DNA from 4 places in the Brevibacillus parabrevis genome. Region 3 is predicted to be linked to each of the others. Evidence: predicted binding sites of a transcription regulator. Region 3 holds the regulator's gene; each other region holds the start of a gene.

Region 1 (3,905 bases), 580 kb from region 3:
CATTGGCCATAATCAAACTTTTATTAGGCATAACGTTAAAATCCGCGTCCCTAACGAACATATAGTAAATAGTCCCGGGCTCATCTGACCAAACCTCAAAATCTGCCGTGGTCGATGTGTGATTTCCAAGCATTGCATTCACGTTTGGAGCAATTGTATCATCGTGCGGTGTAACGATATGCAGTTCGCCTTGGGCAATATTGACATTATTCTTGTAAAAATGAAGCGTGATGTCATAGCTTGTATCCGCACGTAATGTTTTAATAGCACCAAATCCATAAGTCTCCCCGTAATTGAAGACCCTGTATTCCTGCCCATTTACATAAGCCACCATGTAATCGGCATAGTCGCTATCTGACCACCTCCATCTAAATTGGACTTGCTCCGCACTTAGTGCTGTCTGTTCGATTGTTACTGATAAGCTATTTCCAGGTCGCCCTGGACCTACACCGTGCGAGCGACTTTCATCGCACACGGCGTTCCATCAACAAATAAGAAGATAACGATTTACAACGGGCAGATTTAGGGTAAAGGGAGCAAGCTTATCTTGCAGCTAACTAAAGTTATCGTTTCAACCCGCGCGATTTGATGAATGGCGGGATAATTGAATCTCCCAGCCCCATGCCAGAAGATCAGTTAAACCAATGGATGATCATTTCAATTGCCATAACGACGGGCCCAATTCAGAAATTTTTTCATCATCACAATCTCCTCCTTAGTTTAGCGCTTAATAGCGCCTTCGCTAAGTAAGGACATCGGGAGAAAGATTTTAATAAACGACGAGAGGTAACCGGTAACAGGCATGAAGAAGCGTGAGCGGAAAATTTTTTCAAAATCGCAGCGCGAAACATCCTCAGCGGCGATGTTACACAGCTGGAACTAATCCACTTTCAGAGCATCACAAAAATGTCCAGCCGTTACATAGATAAGAAGTACATCACAGAGACGCTCCCGTAGTGGAACGACCAGGTCGAAATCCGAAAAAATATGAACCTTGCTGACGGGAAGTACCCCACTTAAAAGAGGCATTTTACCAGTTTCTTGTCTTTCTTCAGCTGAAGGACCCCTTCTCTTTGCTTCGGCAGAACAAATCGGATCGAGAACGGATTGTCTATCTGGAATGCCCTCTCAACACACCAACCCTTCCATATGTTACAAGAGATCAGACAGCATGGCGGTTCGCCACTGACTGTACCGCAAGGATGTTGTCGATTACAAAGACACGCGGCGCTTTTCTCGTGAGGCAGTACGCTTTTAGTCGGTCGTCTGAAATTTCGATGGGACGCAAAGTTCGCTGTGTAGTGCGGCCGTCACTGCCAAGGTAAATAATCCGGATGTACTGATGCTGTTGTATGGCTCTTTGCAGTTGCCTTTTCATGCTGTTCGCCTCCAGATAGGAACGTTTGTTTGTATTATATGCGAACATAATACGAACATGCAAATAAAAAAAGCTCCACACTTGTGGAGCTTTGCTGAAGCGTCGAACTGCCCTATAGCTACCCGTTTAAAATTTTTCAGGGAATTGTTTGACGATGCCTTCTGTCAAAATGTCCGCCAAATGAATCATATGGATCTCGTTTTTGTCCGTTGCTGCAATATCCGCTTTCCAATCTCCTTTGAGACAGTTCAGGACTATTTCCGTAATCAATTGAAGGTGCGCATAAAGCATATCTTGCAGCGTTTTAAACTGCCAGTTCGGATTCGCTGCACTTAAAAATTTCGAAATATCGTCAGCGTTTCTATGCCAATCCGCCTCCAGCTTTTTCACATCCGCCTGATTGCCCGCTTTGGCAGCCGCTACAATTTTCCCAGCGATCAAAATATGCTCTCGGAGAAGATCAGCCAGCTTATTTCCGGCGGCTTCCCCATAATAAGGCTTGATCAGATTCCCGATATCCTGCTGGTTCTGCAAAAGTCGGTCCAAAACGTCCTGCTGGTCTGGACGATTCGATATGGCACTGACAATGTAGCTTCTCGTCCATATTGTATGGTCGATCCAGACTTTCTGCATATCTGTCTTCAACTGCACCATTTTGGGACTGAGGCAAACTGAATCAGCTACCTTCCCCTCTTTAGCTTGCACGGATACTACTGCCTGCATCATGCTAAAAACGAGTGCCAAGGTCAACAGTAACGCAAGCAGTCGCTTGATTTTCATATTCATCTGCTCCTCTGTTCATAGGAAATAAGTCTTTTCAGGCTGTTTTATTATGGTTGAGATACCTGATTTTATACATTGCACTTGCCACTTTGAGGTTATTTAGGGTTGTTTTCAATGGTTGCCAAAAGATAGATGAAATGCTCATGGAGTTGTTCAAACAGGCAACAGCCCTCCCCGGTTATCCCCTGGACGGAGGGCTATGTTTTTTCTGTCATCCGGTCAGGCATCGTAAACATGAGCCAGGGCAACTCGCTCAGTCCGCCTGCTGGATCGTTGGTCAATCGCTTTTTCCAGGCGTTCGAGTTGTTCAGTAGTCTTTTGGCAGTCAAACACTGTCAATTGCCTTCAAGCCGGCTTCACGTTTCCAGCCCTCCAGCTTCAAGGCCGTAGACGTTTCTTTATCGATAAAATTGTCAGGCTTATCAACATCATACTTATCTGGCCTATCCGTCTCAATCAACTTGATCAAATTATGCGGGTACAGTAGGTCAAGCAGCGTCACCCGTCTTCCATATCTTCTGGAAAACGCTTCTGCTGAGTGATCCAAGTGACACAATTCTACTAGCACTTAGCGGAATCAATGCATAAGCTGTTGAAGCGTCATGTCCTGCTGCCATTACTGGCCCGTCTGGTGAGAATGTGACAGGTGCACTGTTACAGTCCGCGCCTGGATGAGTGAACAAGTAAATAAAATGATCCTGATCCAAGACTTTACTCGTATTTTGCACCCAACTTCCAAGTGATTCTAGAACAACCGTGTTCCTTCCCCCTTTCCAAAAGAAAAAGCCGCTCGGTTGAGCGACTTCGAAAGTAATGGCTATTAGAGTGCTGTCTAATCTGCAGTACCAGTATAGAAAGGCAAACCGATAGGCGAAAAAACATTGTGAGCTGCATCCTCAGCTGTTACATAAAGAGTGTAGTTGGTATTGCCAGGAGTCAATCCGCTTAGATGGACATTATTTGGGCTACTAAAACTCGCTGCGATATAACCGCTATCAACTGCAAGGTTCCCTTGTCCGTCAGTTCCTGCCTTAATCTGAGAGCTGTTCGGTGCGGAAGCATTGCTAGGAACTACAACAAAATAGAGGGTTCCATCCTCATTCACATTGAACTTCAGATCAGCATCCGTGGCTCCAATCCGATAATCGTGATTCACAAATGTGACCGTTGGTGGTGTCGTATCGCTATTCTCGCCTTATCCCTTTTCTATTTCTCGGTTTATAACGAGCCTACACCGTACAGGCGACTTTCATCGCACACGGCGTTCCATCAACGGATAACAAAGAAGATTTACAACGGGCCAATTAAGCGTAAATATTTACAGGATTTGAATGCAACATTTGAATCCACGTAGCAAGTGATAACAAAACAGCCGATTGGATAAATCGGGGAGCCACTCGACAATCAGCTTCATCAAGGAACAGTCAAAAGAAGTTTTCACTGGGTTCGAACCAGCGCCCCACATCTCTTACTTACTTTGTATAAAAAAAGACTTTTAATAAAAGTCTCGTGGATTTGAATCACATTCTATTTTTAAAGGCATAAACCAATTTCTCAGGAATTTTCGTGTATCTGAAACTGTTATCGGAACATCGCCTTTTTGAATATCGAGGTACAGGCTATAGCCTCCATCAGATTTAGACTCAATTGGAATCAAGTCAATAAATTCGTTAAAATCTTTTACTGCTTCGCTGGCGCTATCTATTTGTGGTTTGGTTACATCACTTACAATCATCAAAAATTG
Region 2 (3,905 bases), 3.0 Mb from region 3:
GAATTTCAAACGTTTGCAGTGATTTTGCCCATGCCCAGTAAAATAGCGGGCCAACCCGTTTTACGACGGAACCTTCGTGGGGGAAGCCAATCGGTTTGTTTTCTACGATTTCACCGTCGCCAAAGTGTCCTTTTGCTTGTTCATTCTGTGTATAGACGCGGATTTCCATCTGCTGTGTCCTCCCTTGGTGGAATGCTGGCTTACGGGCTTAGCAAGTGTTGCTTAAAACAAAACGTATGCTCCTGGACCGATCAAAGCGACACCGATAGCGACAGCGATCAAAGTCAGGTTGTACTCGTAGCCGTTTTGCGTTACCCAATATCCATTTTGACCGTGAACCTTCACAATCGCAACCAACATTGTGAAGACAATGAGGAGAGCGCCGACCCATGTACCGACACCTGCTGCAAACAGCAAGCCGCCGACCAGTTCAGCCAATCCGGCAAGCAGGGCCATGGCAACGCCAGGTTTGACCCCGATGGACTCCAGCCAGCCGCCTGTGCCTTTCAAACCGTAGCCACCGAACCAGCCAAACAGCTTTTGCGCACCGTGACCTGCAAACGACAACCCAATCACCAAGCGAATAATCAACAATCCAAGATCCATCATTTTTCATCTCTCCTTAATTATTTTAAATTATAGTATTTCAAATTTGAGATATTAGGACAAGAAAGGCTGGCGGGCCTTAGAAGGATTCCGCCAGTTTTGCTGCTTTTTCGATGCCTGCTGCTACGATTGCTTCTGCTTTGTCCGGGAATTGGTTGTGACCTTCTACGATCACTTCTGTCACATTGCTGATGCCCCAGAAGCCAAGCACCGTGCGAACGTAGCGGTTAGCCAGTTCGATTTCAGCCATTGGGCCTTCGGAGTATACGCCGCCGCGTGCGCTCAGGAGAGCTACTTTTTTGTCGCCCATCAGTCCAACAGGGCCTTCCGCTGTATATTTGAACGTTTTGCCTGCTTGCGACAGGTAATCAACGTAGGTGTGCAGAACAGCAGGAACGGTGAAGTTCCACATAGGGAATGCGATAACTACTTTTTCTGCATCAGTGAATTGGTTCAAATATTTGCTCACCAGTTCAGCGCCTTTTTGTTCTTCAGCAGTCAGCTCCATGCCGCGTCCAGCTTTGAACATGGCAGTGAGCAGGTCGTTTCCGTAGTAAGGAAGGTTTTCTGCGAACAGGTCCAGCTCGGCGATCTCGTCGTTTGGATGCGTTTCTTTATAAGATTTTACGAAAGCCTCGTACAGCTTTACGCTTACTGCCTGCTCAACTGGGCGATCATTTGCTTTAATGAAAAGTACTTTGCTCATGAGAAAAATATTCCCCTTTCTTTTTGTAAGCAGATAACTTTTAATGTGTAAATCTTGATTTTAAGATTATTACGTGTTGAAGGTTTTGTCAACACCTTTTTTACCCTCGGTGGGTGCTGCCCAGTCTAATAATTCTCCTGAGCAGCACGTCCCAACTTTTTTAACAAAGCAATCGCTTGCTGTTGTTCTTCGGGGGTAAGTCCCGCGACCGCTTTTTCAATCGCCTCTTGATGAGAAGGAAAAATGTCTGCCAGAAACGCATGGCCTTTTTCCGTCAGCTCGGCGTAAATGACCCGGCGGTCGGCCGAACAGGGTTTGCGAATCAACAGTTGCTTCTTTTCTAGCTTGTCCACAACGTAGGTGATATTTCCACTGGAGATCAGGATCTTTTCGCCAATTTGCTGCAATGGCTGCGGACCCTTATGATAGAGAACTTCCAGGACGCCAAACTCGGTAGGATTCAGCCCGTGCAGGCGGATGTGCCGATTGGAGTGGGCAGTGACCCAGTTATATGATCTCGATAATACGACAAAAAGATCGAGGGAATCATTGCGATCCATGAAAAACCCTCCTTTCCAACGAATTTTCGATATCTTGAATTTAAGATAACTTTACATGAAGTCGCATCCGTTTGTCAAATAGAGGGGGATAAAATCATCCTTTGCAAAACAAATGTTTTTGTGATAGACTTTTGTTTGTAAACGAAGCTGTGAATGCTAATCAGAAGAAAGGAGGATGACCGTGGAGAAAGATATGTTGATCCTTCATCACATCCGGCAAAATCCGTTCATTTCCCAGCAAGAGCTGGCTGACTTGATCGGGATTTCGCGGTCGGCTGTAGCGGGGTATATCGCTCAGTTGACCAAGCGCGGCGAGATTAAAGGCAGAGCGTACGTATTGCGGGACGAAGGCATGATCGCTTGCATCGGTGGAGCGAACCTCGACCGAAAAGCGCGTGGAAAGCAAGCCGTGCGTCTGCATTCCTCCAATCCGGTTACGATCATGGAATCGTGTGGCGGGGTTGCCCGCAATATCGCGGAGAATCTTGGACGACTGGGATGCAATACATCCTTGTTCACCAGCATCGGTGAAGATAAGGAAGGCGAGTGGATCGTGCAGGAGACGAAAAAGCACGGAGTAGATATCAGCCAGGTGTGGCGCTTGCCTACGCAGCGCACAGGCACGTATACCGCATTGCTCGATATCGATGGGGAAATGGTCGTTTCTTTGGCGAACATGGATATTTACGACGCGCTCACACCGGAGATGTTTGCCGAGAAATGGTCGCACATTGCAGCAGCCCACGCGATTTTTATCGATACGAACATACCGGAGGATTGCTTGGCCTACATCATTAGCCGTTGCCGGGAGGAAAACATCCGACTCTTTGTTGACCCGGTCTCTTCTGCAAAAGCGAAAAAGCTCCCACAGCAATTGGACGGAGTCGAAGCGATCCTGCCCAATCGGGAGGAAGCGGAGCTGCTTTCCGGCATGACGATCAACTCTATCGAGGATTGCGCCGAAGCGTGCAAGAAAATCAGGGAGAGAGGCGTCAAGCACGTCATCGTCACCATGGGCGAAGCAGGAATTTTTTATCAGTCGGAGGACGTATCGGAGCAGATGGCGCCGTATCCGACTGAGGTAGTTGATGTAACAGGGGCAGGCGATGCGTTTGCGTCCGGCCTGTTGTACGGCATCGTGAACGGGGAGTCGTTCCAGGCTGCTTGCCGTCTCGGTTTGGCAGCATCTGCTCTGACTTTGCAGACAGAGCAGTCCGTTTCTCCCTTGCTCAAAGCGGAACAACTGCAATTGACCGTTGGACAATACGAAAAGGAGCGATAAAAGATGAAACAATACCTGACCTTTACTGAGGAAGTACGCCACGCGCTGGAGAACAACCTGCCAGTAGTTGCCCTGGAGACTACGATTATCTCCCACGGGATGCCATACCCGCAAAACATCGAAATGGCAAAAGAAGTAGAGCAAATCATCCGCGACAATGGCGCAGTGCCAGCGACAATCGGAATCATGGACGGCAAAATCAAAATCGGTTTGACCGAGAGCGAGCTGGAAGAGTTCGCGACCAACAAATCGGTGGAAAAAGTGAGCCGCCGCGACTTCCCTTACATCCTCGCAAGCGGCAAAATCGGTGCGACGACAGTAGCGGCAACCATGATCGCAGCCGATCTGGCTGGCATCCGCATGTTTGCGACTGGCGGTATCGGCGGGGTACACCGCGATGGCGAAATCACGTGGGACGTATCTGCTGACTTGACTGAGCTGGCGCAAACAAGCGTTGCGGTTGTATGCGCTGGCGCAAAATCGATCCTGGATATCGGACGCACGCTGGAATACTTGGAGACGCAAGGCGTGCCGGTGGTCGGCTACCGCACTGCCGAGTTCCCGTCCTTCTTCGCTCGCGAAAGCGGATTTGGCGTAGACTTCCGTCTGGATACGCCAGAAGAAGTCGGCACTTTGATGAACACCAAATGGAAGCTCGGTCTGACTGGCGGCTTGATCATCGCCAACCCGGTACCGGAAGCAGACGCGCTTGACCACAAGCAAATCGAAGGCGTAATTTTGCAGGCGCTCA
Region 3 (3,905 bases):
CACCGCTCCATCGTAAATCCCGACAATCTCTCCGTCCTCAATCGCAAAGTTGCGCTTCAACCGCACCTCTCCACGGACAATCTCGCGCCCCATCCGGTAAAACGCATCCTTGCTCTCTCCGGAGTAATAGAGACTGGCAATGGGCGCTCGCCAATCCACGACAATCGAATCGAACGTATCACTGCGGACAATTCCGCGTTTTCCGATATACACCTGATCCAGCTCGTAAATCTCGTCTTTGAGAAAATCCACACGTCCGAAATACGGTTTGTCTCGCCCGTGATCTTCCAGATACCGCAAATCTTTGGCCTTGTTGTAGTTCACGACCTGTTTCACATAGTCATCGGTTGCTTCGTTAATTTCCTCACGCAGTTGAACAATCTCGTCGTCAATGAGCGCAATCGTCTCTTTCAGCTTGTTTTGTTCTGCTTCGTAATCGCGGTGCTGGGTACTCACACCCATCCCCCCTCTCAGCTTTATCCATTATTTTTTATTATTGCATTTGCCGGGCAAGCCAAATCCCTACGGCGCATGAGGACAGCCCGACCACGATACTCGCGAGTGCATACAGCGTCCCGCGCAGCCATTGCCCGTCGCCCCAAAAAGAAACAACCTCCAGAGAAAAGGTGGAAAACGTCGTGAAGCCACCCATAACCCCTGTGGTAAACAAAATATACACTTCGGGAGAAATGCCTCCCCGCTCTTTGCCGATCACAAACAACACGCCGATCAAAAATGAGCCGATGATGTTGGCTAACCAGGTGCCGATTGGCCACCCCGGCTGATTCGCCGCCAAAGACAACCAATAGCGAAACAATGAACCGACAGCACCGCCTACCGCTACAGCCACCCACGCCATCTGTTTTCCTCCTCTGTCGAATACCTGATAGTCATAAGGAACAAAAAGACACCCGAGCGTCAAGCAAGGATGTCTGCCTTATCAATACAAGTGAGCTTAATGTTTGGGACGATTCTCTTCAAGATCTTCCACATAACGGATGGAATCGAGATTCGCTTTCAGCGATGCCTTGACCGCATCAATGTACTTTTGTCGCAGAGCTTGCTGCTCTTGCTTTTCCTCATCGGTCAAACCAACCTCGCGCGATTTTTTGACCAGTTCGTTGATTCGTTTGATTTCCGCGTCAGATACCACGTACGGTTCCTCCCACCCAGTAGTAATGCCGTTTAATTATATCACATCAGGGCGAACTCGCAAGATGGAGACGAACCGGCAAGTGCTTTCTATCATTTCGGATCGGGAATGAGCAAGGTCTGTCCCGGATAAATCAGATTGCTCTGTAGATCGTTCGCCTCTTTAATATCCTGGATCAGATCGCGTACATCGACCGTCTCCGTTTGATGGCGGACTGCAATGGTCCACAAGCTGTCACCGTCGCGAACCGTCACTTCTGTTCCTTTTAGCGGCTCAGCGTGCGAAGAAGCAAACACCAGTTCGGTCAACAAGTAAAAAAAGAGAGAAAACGTAATCAGGAACAACAGGGCTTGGCCTCTAGTAATACCAAAACGGACGCGACGGGACGATTCTTTTTCAAAACGGTTAGGAATAGACATGACATTCATGGGATAACCTCCTACAAACATACGTTCTATAAGTTCGTACCCCAATCATAAATGAGAACATATGTTCATGTCAATACGAAAACCTGCCCCTTTGCAAAATTCACGCAGGTGACGGCAAGATGGCCAATTCCCCTTTTGGTATGGGACAATCCGCGAACAGCCATGCTTCTGGCTCGCACCAACCATTCGACAAGAAACGTTCTTTCGGGCAAAAATTCCTGTTCGCCTTTTTATCGAACTTATGTTTGTCGAACGCAAGCTCCCATGGTATAATATAGGAAAATATGTTCGAGAAATCAGGGGTGTCTTTTTATGTCAAAATTATCTAGCAGACAACAAGCCATCATCGAATTCATTCGGAAGGAAGTTCGCGACAAGGGTTATCCTCCATCTGTGCGCGAAATCGGCGAAGCTGTCGGACTGGCTTCCAGCTCTACCGTACACGGCCACTTGGCCCGCCTGGAAAAGAAAGGCCTGATTCGCCGCGACCCGACCAAACCGCGCGCGATCGAGCTGTTGTCTGAAGAAGATCGCTTCCAGGACAACTTCGAAGACTCCGTTGTCCGCGTTCCTGTCATCGGGAAAGTAACCGCCGGGCAACCGATCACGGCGATTGAGGACGTAGAGGAATACTTCCCGCTTCCAGAAAATATCGTGACTTCAGACAAGGTGTACATGCTGCGCGTGTCCGGAAACAGTATGATCGACGCCGGAATCCTCGACGGAGACTACGTCATCGTGCGCCAGCAGCATGTGGCAAACAACGGAGATATCGTTGTCGCCATGACCGAAGAAGACGAAGCAACCGTCAAGCGCTTTTTCAAAGAAAAAAACCACTTCCGTCTCCAGCCTGAGAACGCCACGATGGAACCGATCATTTTGGACGCCGTTTCCATCCTCGGCAAAGTCATCGGCGTCTACCGCCTCATTCACTAATTTCGCGGCATACAAAAAGGACAGCCATCGCTGTCCTTTTTTCTCTCTATCTGGCGAGGAAAAACCAGATAATCATGGTCACCTGCAACACTACTTTGACCACTGCGCTTCCCAAAAAGCCGATCAGGGAGCCAAAACCCGCTTTGACCGCCCGCTCGAAAGGCTGGTTCTGCACCAACAGCTCTACCAGCACGACGAAGACAAACGGCAAAACGATCATCCCGAATGGCGGAAACACGAAAATCCCGAGAAAAATCCCTGCGGCCGCCGCCACCGATGACCATTTGGAGCCGCCGTATTTTTTCACGAAATACATGTTGGTCAACAAGTCAGCGCCGTACAGCAATATACTGAATACCACCATTCCCCACCAGAAGGACGCTGGCAACCCCGCTCCCGGATCTGCTATGAAAAAGTGGTAGAGCAAAAAACCTGCCCACAGCAAAATCGTATCGGGTAACACAGGCAAAAATATACCTGCAATACTGAGCGCGAATAGCACCAAAACAACGATCCAGAGTAAAATATCCATCTGCATGCACTCCCCTCACATAGGTAATACGAGCAAAAGCGATTTTTGTTGCACACTTGTTTTCGCGAATCTATCATACTTGTTGCGACAAACATCTGCAAATACCGAAGGAAACAGGAGTTTTCTATGACGAGAAACTGGCGTGATCTCACCTATTTGCAAAACGGTACAGCAAAACAGCAAACAGCCGCACGAGCCATCGAACAAAGCGCGGTCTTGCAACGCCTGCAAGCTTTTGATCCGGTGCTCGCCGGAACGATTCCGCTCGACATCGATCTTGGCGACAGTGATTTGGACATCGTCTGCGAATGCTACGATCTTGAGCTGTTCGCCGAGATCGCCCGCAGCTTTTACGCAGACTGCGAAGGATACCAGGAAGCCCGCATGCCGGTACAAGCTGTGCCCACATGTCTTGTCTCCTTTTTTGCCCACGGCTTCTGGTTCGAGCTTTTTGCCCAAGCGCGCCCCGTCGAACAACAAAACGCGTATCGGCACATGATCATCGAACATCGCTTGCTGCAACTGGCAGGACCGAAAGCGCGGCAGCACATCCGCCAGCTCAAACAAAACGGCTTGAAGACAGAGCCAGCTTTTGCCTCCTATTTTCACATCCCAGGAGCTGACCCGTACCAAGCGTTGCTTGCGCTGGAGCCATGGACAGATGATCAGTTGCTTGACCTGATCGTCGGCCGATAAGCCGCAAAGATCGTGTTTTTTGAGTAACTTGGCAAAGCGCTCGCAAACATCTGCGCATGAAAATCGCTGCAAGATGATCTATAATGGAAGGAACTGCGCAGAGTTTGCGTACTGTACAGGAAGGTATGAATCGTGATCGAGGGGGTGTATGGTTGGTGAA
Region 4 (3,905 bases), 1.9 Mb from region 3:
AGACGGGACAGATGCAGCAGTTTATTTACAGACAGGCGAATGAACCAGGGGCTGCTGCCAAAACCGACAAAAACCGCGATCGCAAAACAGTGGAAATGCTGTTGAAGCGGCTTGTTCTTTCCGGCAGCAACCAGCTGCGAGTGACGGATATCGGCGACGAGAAGTACACCTCGCTGGCTCTTGATCCACTGCTGGGAAATGTCCCGGTCTACCGAATCGGACAGAGTGAAGAAGCTGGCATGTATACGGTCAAAGTAAATTCATGGACGGGCAAAATCGAAGAAGTCAGCATAAACCGTCCGGAAAACGTGGTGTACCCTGCAAGCTCCAAGGCGATCAAGGAGCAGGCTGCCATGGATCGGTTGCTCGGCGTATTGCCGCTTGAACTGAACTACATTCACCAGCGGGATGCGCAGACGAATGCGATTACCTTTAAACTGGGCTACGACCTGTCTTTCCGGCAAACTCGCTCGCACTGCTTCTGCGGAGCAAATGCCAAGATTGACACGACGGTGTACGTTGATGCTTTGACGGGGCAGACCATTATCAAAGAATAAGCAAAAATAAGAAGCCGCCTTCTTTCTGCGTTACAGAAGAGGCGGCTTTTGTGTGTAACTAGACTAGGCGCTCGCTTCAAATCCGGTGATTTGATTCAGCGCAATTTTTTTGTCATCAGCCAAGACGAACTCTACGATGCCGTTTTTCATGCTGACAGCCTTGATGACGCCATTCAGGCTGTTGTTTGAGCTTGAACCGTCCGTGTTGGTTTGGCTTTCTGTGTAAGTGACGTTGAAACCGATCATTTGCGCATATTGCAACGAGTTGCTCATGGCATTGTTTTCCGGCTTCACGCTCATGCCGACGACCTGATCGAGCTTGACCGTCTGACCGTTGTTCAGCGAGAACTGAGTGATTCCGTCTTTTGTTGTGAACCCGGTGATGACGGCGTTGGCGATTTCGTCGACTTTCGTGATGTCGTCCGTAGTAGCCGGGTTTCCGTCTTTGTCTATTTCTTTGGTCGTTTTGTACGAAACGTCTTTGCCGATCATGTTCATGAACTTGAGGCTGCTGTCCAGCGCATTCCCCGTCATGCCTTGCGACTCCAGTCCTTTGATGTCTGCAAGCGGAATCGGGTTAGTCTCTCCGGTAATGCGGAAGTATATTTTGCCTTTGTCCATGTAGACGGCTTCCAGCACGCCTTCTTTTGTTTGAGTCGCAGTTTCTCCCGTTACTTCGTCTTTGGTCGTGAGGGAGTAGGTTGCGGTGCGACCCGTCAGCGCTTCGTATTTTTCCAGCGTCAGCATGCTGTTGTTGGATTGCTCCATCAAGGTGGACATCTTTTTCATTTGCTCCACCATGGTCATCATGCTCGTTTGCTGAATGAACTGCGAGTTATCCATCGGGGATGTAGGGTCCTGGTGCTTCAACTGTTCCAGCAAAAGCTTCATGAACGCATTGTTATCCAGCTCTGCCGAGAACTCTTTTTTGCCCTGGTAGCTCATGTGTGGCTGTATATAAGGATTATTTTTAACGGTGGTTCCGATATCTGACATGTCGATCCTCCCTGAAGGTGGCGAGTCTAACCGTACATACTTGTGCACTACTACTTATTATCGGTATAATCTGTCGAAGGATGAAGACAAACATTTGTTCGAATTTCTGGCTTATCAGAGCTTAAATTGTGTTATAATGGAAATAGAACAGTCTTGCAACGAGGAGATGAACGAGGGAATGGAGCGTTTTGAATTGGTATCGGAGTATCAACCGTCCGGTGACCAGCCGACCGCTATCGCCGAACTGGTGGCAGGCATCCAGGCAGGCAAGCGGCACCAGACACTGCTCGGTGCAACAGGTACGGGAAAGACGTTTACGGCTGCCCAAGTAATTGCCCAGGTGAACAAGCCGACGCTGGTGATGGCGCACAACAAGACACTGGCTGCCCAGCTTTGCGCAGAGTTCAAGGAGTTTTTCCCGAATAACGCGGTGGAATACTTCGTCAGCTACTACGACTACTATCAGCCAGAAGCATACATTCCCCAATCGGATACATTTATTGAAAAAGACTCCAGCATCAACGACGAGATCGACAAGCTGCGTCACTCGGCGACCAGTGCGTTGTTTGAGCGGAGGGACGTCATCATTGTCGCTTCTGTCTCTTGTATTTACGGTTTGGGTTCGCCTGAAGAGTACAAGGAACTGTTGCTGTCGCTGCGAGTGGGGATGGAAAAAGGCCGAGACGAGATTTTGCATCGCCTGGTCGACATTCAGTACACGCGCAATGATATCAACTTCACACGCGGGACCTTCCGGGTTCGTGGAGACGTAGTGGAAATTTTTCCCGCGTCGCAGAGCGAACAGGCTATTCGTGTGGAGTTTTTCGGGGACGAAATTGAGCGGATTACCTCTATCGATGTGTTGACCGGAGAGATTTTGGGACAGCGCGACCACGTAGCCATTTTCCCTGCTTCTCACTATGTCACCCGCGAAGAAAAAATGAAGCTGGCCGTTCAAAGCATCGAAGTGGAGCTGGAAGAGCGATTGGCCGAGCTTAAAGCGGCGGGAAAGCTGCTGGAAGCGCAGCGACTGGAACAGCGTACGCGCTACGATGTCGAAATGATGCTGGAGATGGGCTTTTGCTCCGGGATTGAAAACTACTCGCGACATTTGACAGGGCTGCCAGCAGGGCACGCTCCGTACACTTTGATGGACTACTTTCCGGAGGACTACCTTTTGCTGATCGACGAGTCGCACATGACTTTGCCGCAAGTGCGGGGGATGTACAACGGCGACCAGGCGCGCAAAAACGTCCTGGTTGAGCACGGATTCCGCCTGCCGTCTGCGAAGGACAACCGACCGCTGCAATTCCAGGAGTTTGAGGAAAAGGTCAACCAGGCTATCTACATTTCTGCAACACCCGGCCCGTACGAGCTGGAGCATTGCCCGGAAGTGGTGCAGCAAGTCATCCGTCCAACAGGGCTGATCGATCCGACGATCTCGGTTCGCCCGATCAAAGGACAGATTGACGATCTCATCGGGGAAATCCAGACGACGATTGCCAAAAACGAGCGCGTACTGGTCACGACTCTGACGAAAAAAATGTCCGAGGACTTGACGGACTACCTCAAGGAAATCGGAATCAAGGTACGCTATCTGCACTCCGACATCAAGACGATCGAACGGATGCAAATTTTGCGTTCCTTGCGTTTGGGCGAATTTGACGTGCTGATCGGGATCAACCTGCTGCGGGAAGGCTTGGACTTGCCGGAAGTATCGCTTGTGGCGATTTTGGATGCCGATAAAGAAGGCTTCCTGCGCAACGAACGTTCGCTGATTCAGACGATCGGCCGGGCAGCCCGTAACGCTGAGGGGCGCGTCATCATGTACGCCGACAAAATGACAGATTCGATGAACTCCGCGATTCGCGAGACAGAACGCAGGCGCGCCATTCAGATCGCTTACAACGAGAAGCACGGAATTACGCCGCAAACGGTGAAAAAGGCCGTGCGCGAAGTGATCGAGGCGACCAAGGTGGCAGAGGAAAAAGCGGACTATTTGCCACATGCGGACTTCAAGAAGATGCCGAAGAAGGATCGACTGGCTGTTATCGAGCGTATGGAAGAAGAAATGAAGGAAGCGGCGCGCAACTTGATGTTCGAGCGTGCGGCCGAACTGCGTGATTTGATTTTGGAACTGAAGGCGGAACTCTAAGGAGAGGTATTTTCATGCCATTGGAACATATTGTCGTCAAGGGCGCTCGTGCCCACAATCTGAAAAATATTGATGTAGTGATCCCGCGGGACAAATTCGTCGTTTTGACGGGTTTGTCCGGTTCGGGGAAGTCCTCGCTTGCTTTTGACACGATTTATGCAGAGGGACAACGCCGTTATGTCGAGTCCCTGTCCGCT

What was found. The regulator LexA, encoded in region 3, represses DNA repair genes until DNA is damaged. The targets are predictions, from matches to a motif close to CGAACATATGTTCG.
Region 1: a site for LexA is predicted at 1,397-1,410, ahead of IRJ17_RS13900 (WYL domain-containing protein). Genes of this name have one in related genera too.
Region 2: a site for LexA is predicted at 1,888-1,901, ahead of IRJ17_RS02235 (carbohydrate kinase). Genes of this name have one in related genera too.
Region 4: a site for LexA is predicted at 1,641-1,654, ahead of uvrB (excinuclease ABC subunit UvrB). Genes of this name have one in related genera too.

Annotation. Positions count from the first base shown of each region.
Region 1 is NZ_CP064090.1:2,911,907-2,915,811, reverse strand. It holds gene IRJ17_RS13905 (hypothetical protein) at 1-475, opposite strand, end outside; gene IRJ17_RS13900 (WYL domain-containing protein) at 1,163-1,378, opposite strand; gene IRJ17_RS13895 (glycosyltransferase) at 1,505-2,158, opposite strand; gene IRJ17_RS13890 (hypothetical protein) at 2,994-3,317, opposite strand; gene IRJ17_RS13885 (hypothetical protein) at 3,657-3,896, opposite strand.
Region 2 is NZ_CP064090.1:487,232-491,136, reverse strand. It holds gene IRJ17_RS02255 (pirin family protein) at 1-169, opposite strand, end outside; gene IRJ17_RS02250 (DoxX family protein) at 223-609, opposite strand; gene IRJ17_RS02245 (FMN-dependent NADH-azoreductase) at 686-1,312, opposite strand; gene IRJ17_RS02240 (MarR family winged helix-turn-helix transcriptional regulator) at 1,438-1,872, opposite strand; gene IRJ17_RS02235 (carbohydrate kinase) at 2,054-3,154, shown strand; gene IRJ17_RS02230 (pseudouridine-5'-phosphate glycosidase) at 3,158-3,905, shown strand, end outside.
Region 3 is NZ_CP064090.1:3,492,118-3,496,022, reverse strand. It holds gene IRJ17_RS16850 (HelD family protein) at 1-456, opposite strand, end outside; gene crcB (fluoride efflux transporter CrcB) at 494-859, opposite strand; gene IRJ17_RS16840 (DUF896 domain-containing protein) at 956-1,153, opposite strand; gene yneA (cell division suppressor protein YneA) at 1,246-1,581, opposite strand; gene lexA (transcriptional repressor LexA) at 1,894-2,517, shown strand; gene IRJ17_RS16825 (DUF456 domain-containing protein) at 2,564-3,049, opposite strand; gene IRJ17_RS16820 (DUF4269 domain-containing protein) at 3,176-3,745, shown strand.
Region 4 is NZ_CP064090.1:1,548,661-1,552,565, forward strand. It holds gene IRJ17_RS07370 (hypothetical protein) at 1-557, shown strand, start outside; gene IRJ17_RS07375 (flagellar hook assembly protein FlgD) at 621-1,553, opposite strand; gene uvrB (excinuclease ABC subunit UvrB) at 1,732-3,708, shown strand; gene uvrA (excinuclease ABC subunit UvrA) at 3,723-3,905, shown strand, end outside.